Regions from separate parts of the Ideonella lacteola genome, predicted to be linked through region 2. Evidence: riboswitches for the same ligand, from Rfam matches in the RefSeq annotation. Region 2 holds a riboswitch; the other holds the start of a gene.
The links. A riboswitch is a leader RNA that binds a small molecule or an ion and turns the genes downstream of it on or off. The one in region 2 is predicted to bind glycine.

Region 1 (4,411 bases), on a different contig from region 2:
TCCTTGGCCGACTTGTTCAGCGACTGGCGGATCTGCTCGCCCGTGCACTCGGTGTGGTAGCTCCACACCAGCGCGGCGACAGCCGACACGTGCGGGGTGGCCATCGAGGTGCCGTCGAAGTAGGCGTAGTTGGTGGCGTCGACCGACACGGTGGCCGATTGACCCAGCTGGCCCTTCATGGCAGCGCCTTCGGTGTCCGAAGCGGTGACCGACGGGATGGTGGTGGCCACGCCACCCAGCGTGCCAGCGAAGCCGCCGGCGACGTTGTTGTACACCACCGCGCCCACGCCACCCGAGTTCTGGCAGTTCAGCACCTTCTCCGAGAAGGCGATGTTGCCGCGCTGGATCAGGCAGACCTTGCCCGACACCGAGGTATCGACGGCGTCGCCCAAACCGAAGTCAGCCAGTGCCGCCGTGGCGGTCGCCTTGGGCGAGCCGTCCATCGCGCCCGGCGCGTAGTCGGTGCCGCCCACTTGCAGCGACGGCTCCGAGCCCGAACCCATCGGCACGGTCGACAGCACGCCCACGCCCGGAGCGGAGATTTCGACGTCCTTGTTGCGCTGCGAGAAGCTCGCCCAGGCTTCGTTCTCGTCCACCGCGGCCACCGACATCACCGGCACATAGCCAGCGGGGTAAGAGGTCTGGGTGTTGCCACCGTTGCCGGCCGCGGCGATCGACAGGATGCCGGCCGTCTGCAGGGCGGTGAAGGTGTTCTTCTCAGCGGTGTTGGGCAGCGGGCCGCCCAGCGACATGCTGATCACGTTGGCGCCGGCGGCCTGGCACTTCTTGGCTGCGGCCGACAGGGTCGACGAATAGGCCCAAGCGCCGTCATCACCGAACACCTTGACGATGTGCAGCTTGATCTTCTGGTTCGGCAGAACGCCCACCACGCCGACGTCGGCCTGGTTGATGGCGGAGATCGTGCCGGCCACGTGCGTGCCGTGGTGCGAGCCGTCCACGGACCACAGGCCAGCGCCGCCGATGTCGTCGTCACCCGTGACGTTGGCGTTGTTCTGCAGGTCTTCATGACCCTTGCCGTAGCCGGAGTCGATGATGCAGATCATGCGGTTGCCAGCGTTGGTGTCCTTCAGCTGGTCGGCCTGGACCATCTTGATGCCGTAAGGGACCAACTGGCCGAGCTTGTAGGGCTTGCCGGTCGACGGCGTGGTCAGCGACATCGGATAGCGCGGAGCATCCTGCTCGACGCGGGCGATGGACGTGTGCTTGGCCAGGGCCATGGCGGCGGCCTTGGGCAGCTCGACCGCGACGTTTTCGCCGTCGATTTCGAGCTTGATCTTGCCGCCCATCTGGGCAACGGCAGCGCGGGCCAGCTTGGCCGCTTGGCTACCAGGCTTGAAAGTCACGACCACGCGGGTGGTTTCAGCCGCATGGGCCGCACCCATCATGGCAAAGGCCAGGCCCAGGCCGACGCACAGGCGGGACACCGGGAAGCTCGTCTTGGTCATCGTCAACTACTCCAGTAGGGAAGATCATTCTGGGATTCAGCAAAACGTAAGTGCTTGAATCCGAGGTGTGCAGTGTGTATGGCACAGCCCGGTGTGCCCACTACAAAAGCTTCAACGATCCTCATGACATTCGCAGCGGTCGCGGGGAAACCCGGACGACATTCACCGCAACTGGGCGATCGGCCGTGAATAGTTCACGTAGCCAATCACAGCTCATCGCTCCTACAATCCGGCTCAGCAGGAGAGCGCCGGTTTCGACAGGGTCGAGCCGGCCACCGAAGGCGCAAACTCCCATGCACGCTCAGGTACCGTACTGCTGTCATCAATCGCCGTCTGGAGAGCCGCTGAACTGACGATGCCGTCAGGGCCAGCGCACCGAAGGAGCAAGGCCACGCGAGACACGCGCAGGCCGAATCTCTCAGGTACCGAGGACAGGGGGAGCGGCAGGCACGAAGCACTCATTCGTTCGCTTCGTGCCGCTCGCCTCTGGAGAGAACCATGCATGTGGTCGTTCTCGGCGCCGGCCTGCTCGGCGTCACCTCAGCCTATTTCCTTCGCCAGCTCGGTCACGAAGTCACCGTCATCGATCGGCAGGCCACTCCCGCGGCCGAAACCAGCTACGCCAACGGCGGCCAGATCTCAGTGAGCCACGCCGAGCCTTGGGCCAACCCGAGCGCGCCGCTCAAGGTGCTGAAGTGGCTCGCCAAAGAAGACGCGCCCTTGCTGTTCCGCCTGCGCGCCGATGCGCGCCAATGGGCCTGGGTGTTTCGCTTCCTGCGCGAATGCACGCCAGGGCGCACCCGCCACAACATCGAGCAGATCGTGCGACTGGGCACCTACAGCCGCGAGACGCTGCAGCAACTGCGCCGCGAGATCGGCCTCGAGTACGACCAGCGCACCCAGGGCATTCTTCACTTCTACACCAACCCGAAAGAGTTCGACGCGGCAGAAGCCCCCGCCGCGCAGATGCGAGAGCTCGGCTGCGACCGTCGCGTGATCTCGGCCGATGAGGCCGTGCGCATCGAGCCGGCGCTCGCGCACATCCGCCCACAGTTGGCCGGTGCGACCTTCACGGCAGAAGACGAATCCGGCGACGCGAACCGCTTCGTGCATGAACTCTCCCAGCGCTGCGAAGCGGATGGGGTCACGTTCCTGATGAGCCACACCGTCACCGCGCTGCGGGAGGTGGGGGGCCGTATCGACCACGTCGAGGTGACGGATCCCAACGGCCGCTACCAGCGGCTGCGCGGCGAGGCCTATGTGCTGGCCATGGGATCGCTCAGCCCGCTGTATGTGAAGCCGCTGGGCATCGACCTGCCCATCTACCCCGCCAAAGGCTACTCGGTGACGATGCCGGTGAAAGACGCCACCAAGGCGCACCAAGTCTCGTTGACCGATGACGAGTACAAGCTCGTCTTCTCCAGGCTGGGCGACCGGCTGCGTATTGCCGGCACCGCCGAGCTGAACGGCTACGACCGTGACCTGAACCGCGTGCGCTGCGAAGCGATCGTGCGGCGCGTGGAAGAGCTCTTCCCCGGCGCCGGGGACACCGACCGGGCCCAGTTCTGGACCGGCCTGCGTCCGGCCACACCGAGCAACCTGCCGATCGTGGGCCGCTCGAGACTGCCCAACCTTTTCCTGAACACCGGCCACGGCACGCTGGGGTGGACGCACGCGTGTGGCTCGGGCAAGAGCGTGGCGCGCATCGCGAGTGGGCTGAAGCCTGAGGTCGATTTCGCGTTCGCGACCTAACGTCCAGGCTGAACGAAGGAGGACACCGCCGAGATCACCCGCTCCGGTTGATCGCGGTGCGGCGAATGCCCGCACTCGGGCAGGGGCAGCACGGTGGTGGCCTTCACGCGCGCGGCGATGCGGCGGACTTGCGCGAGCGTGCCGTACTCGTCGTCTTCACCTTGGATGGCGAGCACCGGGCACGCGATGGTGCCCAGTTCGTCGCTGATGTCCCACGGGCGAAATGCCGGTGAGAGCCAGGCGTTGTTCCAGCCCCAGAACGCCGAGTTGACGTCGGCGTGGTGCTTTGCCAACCCCTGGCGCAGGGCACCGTGGAGGTAGGCCTCGCGAGCACGGGCGATGCTGGCGAGCGACAGCTCTTCGACGAACAGATGCGGGGCCATCGCCACCACGCCGGCCACCTGGGCCGGAAAGGCAGCCGCATGAAGAAGGGCGATCGACCCGCCGTCGCTGTGGCCCAACAGCCAGGGGGGGTCTCGATGGGCGTCGATGCCGAGCGCCTGCAGCAGCGCGGGCAACACCTGTTGCGCCTGGCGGTGCATGAAGTCGGGCCCCCACGCCTCGTCGCTCGGACGAGGAGTGGAGCGGCCGTAGCCGGGCCGCGAGTAGACCAGGCCACGCCATCCCAGCGCGTCGACCGCCTTCGCAGGAAAGTCCCGCCACATCGACACCGAGCCCAGGCCCTCGTGCAGGAACACCATGAGCGGTTGGTCGCGGCGCTCGGGGCTCAGCCACTCGTGCTCGATCGTGAGCCGCCGAGCATCCACCACGATGTCGACGAACTCGATGGTCATCCCGCGTTGGCTTCGCGCTCACGCAGGCGAAAGCGCTGGATCTTGCCGGTGGCCGTCTTCGGCAGTTCGTCGATGAATTCGATCTGGCGTGGGTACTTGTAGGGGGCGAGGCGATCCTTGACGAAACCCTTGAGCATGTCGACATCGACCTGCTGGCCCGCCTTCAGCACCACAAAGGCCTTGGTTCGAGTCAAGCCATCTGCGTCGGGCACCCCGATCACCGCCGCCTCGAGCACCGCCGGATGCTGCACCAGGGTCGATTCCACTTCGAAGGGCGAGACGTAGATGCCACTGACCTTCAGCATGTCATCGCTGCGGCCCGCATAGGTGTAGCTGCCATCTGCGTTGCGCAGGTATTTGTCGCCACTCTTGGTCCAGGCGCCCTGGAATGTCTCGCGT
Region 2 (4,411 bases):
TCTTGACGACCTCGATCGTTTGCGGGTGGCAGTCGCCCGCGACGATCAGGGTGTTGCTCTTGCTTTTGACGCTGCGTTTGGCCAGCGTCATTGCTTCGGCGGCGGCGGTGGCCTCGTCGAGCATCGAGGCGTTGGCGATCGCCATGCCGGTCAGCTCGGCGATCATCGTCTGGAAGTTGACCAACGCTTCCATCCGGCCTTGCGAAATCTCGGCCTGGTAGGGCGTGTAGGCGGTGTACCAGGCCGGGTTCTCAAGGATGTTGCGCAGGATGACGCCCGGCGTCAGCGTGCCGTAGTAGCCCTGGCCGATGAAGCTCTTCTTCACCTGGTTCAGCGAGGCCACCGCGCGCAGCTCGGCCAGCGCTTCGGCCTCGGTGACGGCCGGCGGCAGCACCATCGGCTGGGCCCGGGCGATCGATTTCGGCACGATCGCGTCGATCAGGGCCTGGCGCGAGGCGGCGCCGATCACGCTCAGCATGTGCGCCTCGTCGGCCGTGTCCGGGCCGATGTGGCGGGCGATGAACTCGCCGTGGTTTTCGAGGGCGTCGAGAGGGGTGTGAGCGTGCATCAGCATGGCGCGTGGGAGACAGCGGCGAACATCGGGCCGGGCGCGGTGCGGGTCAGGCGCCGCGGCCGGCGGGCTACATCAGGAATCGGGAACGGCTCAGGCTCAGAGCGTTTTCAGCAGGGCGTCGTAGGCCGGCGGATCCATCAGCTGGTCGAACTCGGCCATGTTCGTGACATGGACCTTGAAGAACCAGCCGGCGCCCATCGGGTCGGTGTTCGCCAACGCCGGGTTGGCGCGCAGCTCTTCGTTGACTTCGACGATCTCGCCGGTCACCGGCATGTAGATGTCGGCCGCGGCCTTGACCGATTCGACGACACCGGCGATCTCGCCCTTGTTGTAGGTCTTGCCCACTTCGGGCAGGTCGACGAACACCACATCGCCCAGCGCATCTTGCGCGTGCAAGGTGATGCCGACCACGGCGGCTTCGTGATCCTCGATGTTGATCCACTCGTGATCGGCGGTGAACATGGTCGTCATGGGCAGGGCTCCTCGGTTCGGGTAAGCAGGGGTGGCTAGGTTGATTCAGGGCCGGCCGGCGGTCAAGACGGCAGACCCTCGGACGGGCGGGCTGACTGCCCTTCAGCCGCGGTAGTAACGGTGCGGGGCAAACGGCATGGCGGCCACCTTCATCGGCAGCCGCTTGCCTCGGACCTCGGCAAACACTTCGGTGCCGACGGCGGCGTGCGAGGCCGGCAGGTAGCCCATGGCGACAGGCTGGTTCACCGTGGGGCCCAGCGTGCCGCTGGTGACGGTGCCCAGCTCGGTGCCATCGGCGGCGACCAGCTTGGCGCCTTCGCGGACCGGGGCACGCTCCACGCCCACCAGGCCCACGCGCTTGCGCTTGGCGCCTTCAGCGAGCTGGGCGTCGATCACCGCCGCGCCAGGGTAGCCGCCGGCGCGGGCGCCGCCAGCGCGACGCACCTTCTGGATGGCCCAGGTCAGCGCGGCTTCGACCGGCGTGGTGGTGGTGTCGATGTCGTGGCCATACAGGCACATGCCGCCTTCCAGGCGCAGCGTGTCGCGCGCACCCAGGCCGGCGGGCTTAATCTCGGGCTGCGCCAGCAACTCGCGGGCCAGGGCGACCGCCTGGTCCTGGTGGACGGAGATCTCGAAGCCGTCTTCGCCGGTGTAACCCGAGCGGGTGACGAAGCACTCGGCACCGGCGATCGTGAACACGCCGCCGGTCATGAAGGTGAGGGTGGCGACGCCGGGGGCAAGGCGGGCCAGGGCCTCTGCCGCCTTCGGGCCTTGCAGCGCCAGCAGGGCGCGCTCGGGCATGGGCCGCACTTCGCAGCGCTGGCCGATCTTCGAGCTCAGGTGGGCGATGTCGGCGTCTTTGCAGCCGGCGTTGACCACGACGAACAGATCGCCAAACTTCGCCAGGGCCTCCACGGGCGGGCGGGTGATCATCAGGTCGTCGAGCAGGCCGCCTTGCTCATTGGTGAAGAAGGCGTAGCGTTGCTTGCCAGCGGGCAGGTCGATCACATCGACCGGCACCAGCGTTTCGAGCGCGGCCGAGGCGTCGGCGCCGATCAGTCGCAACTGGCCCATGTGCGAGACGTCGAACAGCGCTGCGGATTCGCGGCACTGCTTGTGTTCGGCCATCAGGCCGGCGGGGTATTGCACCGGCATCGCGTAGCCGGCGAACGGCACCATGCGGGCGCCGAGTTCGAGGTGGAGGGCGTGCAGTGGAGTCTGCAGCAGAGCGTCGGCGGCGTTAGCGGAGGACATCGCGGTTCCTGTGTCGAGGGCAATCCAAGGGACCTGATCGGTCGGAATTTGCCCTCGCTGTCCGCTTTACCTGAGAGATTGACGGTGTCGGCGTGTGGCCGGGCACCGCTTGCCCCTTCGGTGGACGGGCTCGAAGACCCGTCTCTCTCCAGTGAGGAACGCCCCGCATCCTGACGCGAAGCGCTTGCCAGTCCTTTTGCCTGAGCGTTCGAGGCCTGTACGGCCTCTGCGCCTTCGGCGGCCCCTGATGGAGCTCTCTCCTGGCAAGCGGGCAGTGTACCCGAGCCCGTTCGCGGTCGGGCTATGCTGCGGTGCGATTTCTCGTCCGGTTGCGGCAAGCTGCAACTGTTTCTTGGTGCCGTGGAAAAAGAGTCACTCACAGGGTCACTCATGCCGAGCTCTCCGGGCCCCCTGGTCTTCATCAGCTACCGACGCGACGACGCGGCGGGATACGCCCGAGCCATCGCCTCCGAACTGTCGCGGCGGTGGGGTGCAGACCGGGTCTTCATCGACGTCGATGACATCGGCGCCGGCCAGGGTTTCGCCCAAGTCATCGGGCAGGCGGTCGACACGGCCAGCATCTTGCTGGTGCTCATCGGCCGCCGCTGGCGGGGCGAGCGAGAAGGGCAGGCGCCGCGTGTTCAGGATCCGGGCGACTTCGTCCGGCTGGAGGTGGCGGCTGGTCTGCAGCGTGGCATGACGGTGATCCCCCTGCTGCTGGACGGCGCGGCCATGCCGCCCGGGGCCGACCTGCCGCCGGACATCCAGGCCTTGTCGAGCCTGCAGGCGCTGGAGCTGGGAAACAGCCGCTTCGCCGCCGACGTCGAGCGCTTGGTGGCAGTCGTGGGTGAGCGGCTCGGTTCGTCGCCAGTCCAGCCCGGCAGGCGAGGGTGGATCGTCGCGGCGGCGGGCGCCTTGGGAGCGGCCTTGCTGGCCGGCGGCTGGTGGGCCCGTTCGCGTTCGGTGGCCAGGCCAGCCATCGATGGGGACTGGGTCGCCGAGCTGCGATATGCCTGGGAGCCCGCGCCACGCACCGAGCGCTTTCACTTCACGGGCGAAGGGCGCCAACTGGCGGGCACCGCCAGCTTCCTCGGCGTGCCGCGTGGCCTGGTGGAGGGCGAGGTGGACGAGCGGCTGGTCCGCTTTGCCACCCGCACCGCCGAGATGGGCGGCGCCGAGATGACCCACCGCTACCAGGGCCGCCTGGATGATGACGGAGTCCTGCGTCTGATGATGCAGACCGAAGGCGGCAGCGGCCCGAACGCACCGCTCGAGTTCGTGGCCCGACGGGCCGAGGCGCATGCGCCCCGCTGATTCACCGAGCCACCCCGCGCTACATTGGACGACCGCTGCCACCACCTCTGGATGAGGATTCCGCCATGCTGACCGAACAAGACCCGCTTCTGCTGCGCCAGGACGATTCGCGAGGCGTGGTGACCATCACCTTGAACCGCCCGCAGGCCTTCAATGCGCTGTCCGAAGCCATGCTGGCGGCGCTGAAATCCGAGTTCGACGCCCTGGCGAGGGATGCGTCGGTGCGGGTGGTGGTGCTGGCCGCCTCGGGCAAGGCCTTTTGCGCCGGCCACGACTTGAAGGAAATGCGCGCCGAGCCTTCGCTCGACTACTACCGCGGCCTGTTTGCTCGGTGCGCCAAGGTGATGATGCAGATCCAGCAACTGCCGGTGCCGGTGATTGCGAAGGTGCAGGGGGTGGCCACCGCGGCCGGCTGCCAATTGGTGGCGGCGTGCGATCTGGCGGTGGCTGTGCGCGCGGCGCGGTTCGCCGTCAGCGGCGTGAACCTCGGGCTGTTCTGCTCAGGGCCCGCGGTGCACTTGAGCCGGAACGTGCCGCGCAAGCAGGCGTTCGAGATGCTGGTGACCGGAGAGTTCATCAGCGCTGACGAGGCGCGCGCGCGTGGATTGATCAACCGCGTGGCCGAAGATGCCGGCGCGCTGGACGCGGAGGTGGGCAGCCTCGTGGCCAGCATCCTCGCCAAGCCGCGCACCGCAGTGGCCATGGGCAAAGAGCTGTTTTATCGCCAGATCGAAGCGGGCGTGGAGGCAGCCTACATCGACGCCGGCCACACCATGGCCTGCAACATGATGGACGAGG

Region 1: linked by a shared signal. The riboswitch ahead of AACH06_RS12900 (D-amino acid dehydrogenase) and the one ahead of gcvT (glycine cleavage system aminomethyltransferase GcvT) in region 2 are both predicted to bind glycine.

The regions. Positions count from the first base shown of each region.
Region 1 is NZ_JBBUTG010000006.1:202,147-206,557, reverse strand. Features, by position in the region: gene AACH06_RS12905 (S8 family serine peptidase) at 1-1,466, opposite strand, end outside; glycine riboswitch at 1,790-1,911, shown strand; gene AACH06_RS12900 (D-amino acid dehydrogenase) at 1,965-3,218, shown strand; gene AACH06_RS12895 (alpha/beta fold hydrolase) at 3,215-4,012, opposite strand; gene AACH06_RS12890 (benzoate-CoA ligase family protein) at 4,009-4,411, opposite strand, start outside.
Region 2 is NZ_JBBUTG010000015.1:103,872-108,282, forward strand. Features, by position in the region: gene gcvP (aminomethyl-transferring glycine dehydrogenase) at 1-574, opposite strand, end outside; gene gcvH (glycine cleavage system protein GcvH) at 671-1,045, opposite strand; gene gcvT (glycine cleavage system aminomethyltransferase GcvT) at 1,148-2,299, opposite strand; glycine riboswitch at 2,347-2,461, opposite strand; glycine riboswitch at 2,478-2,572, opposite strand; gene AACH06_RS20965 (toll/interleukin-1 receptor domain-containing protein) at 2,690-3,613, shown strand; gene AACH06_RS20970 (enoyl-CoA hydratase) at 3,679-4,411, shown strand, end outside.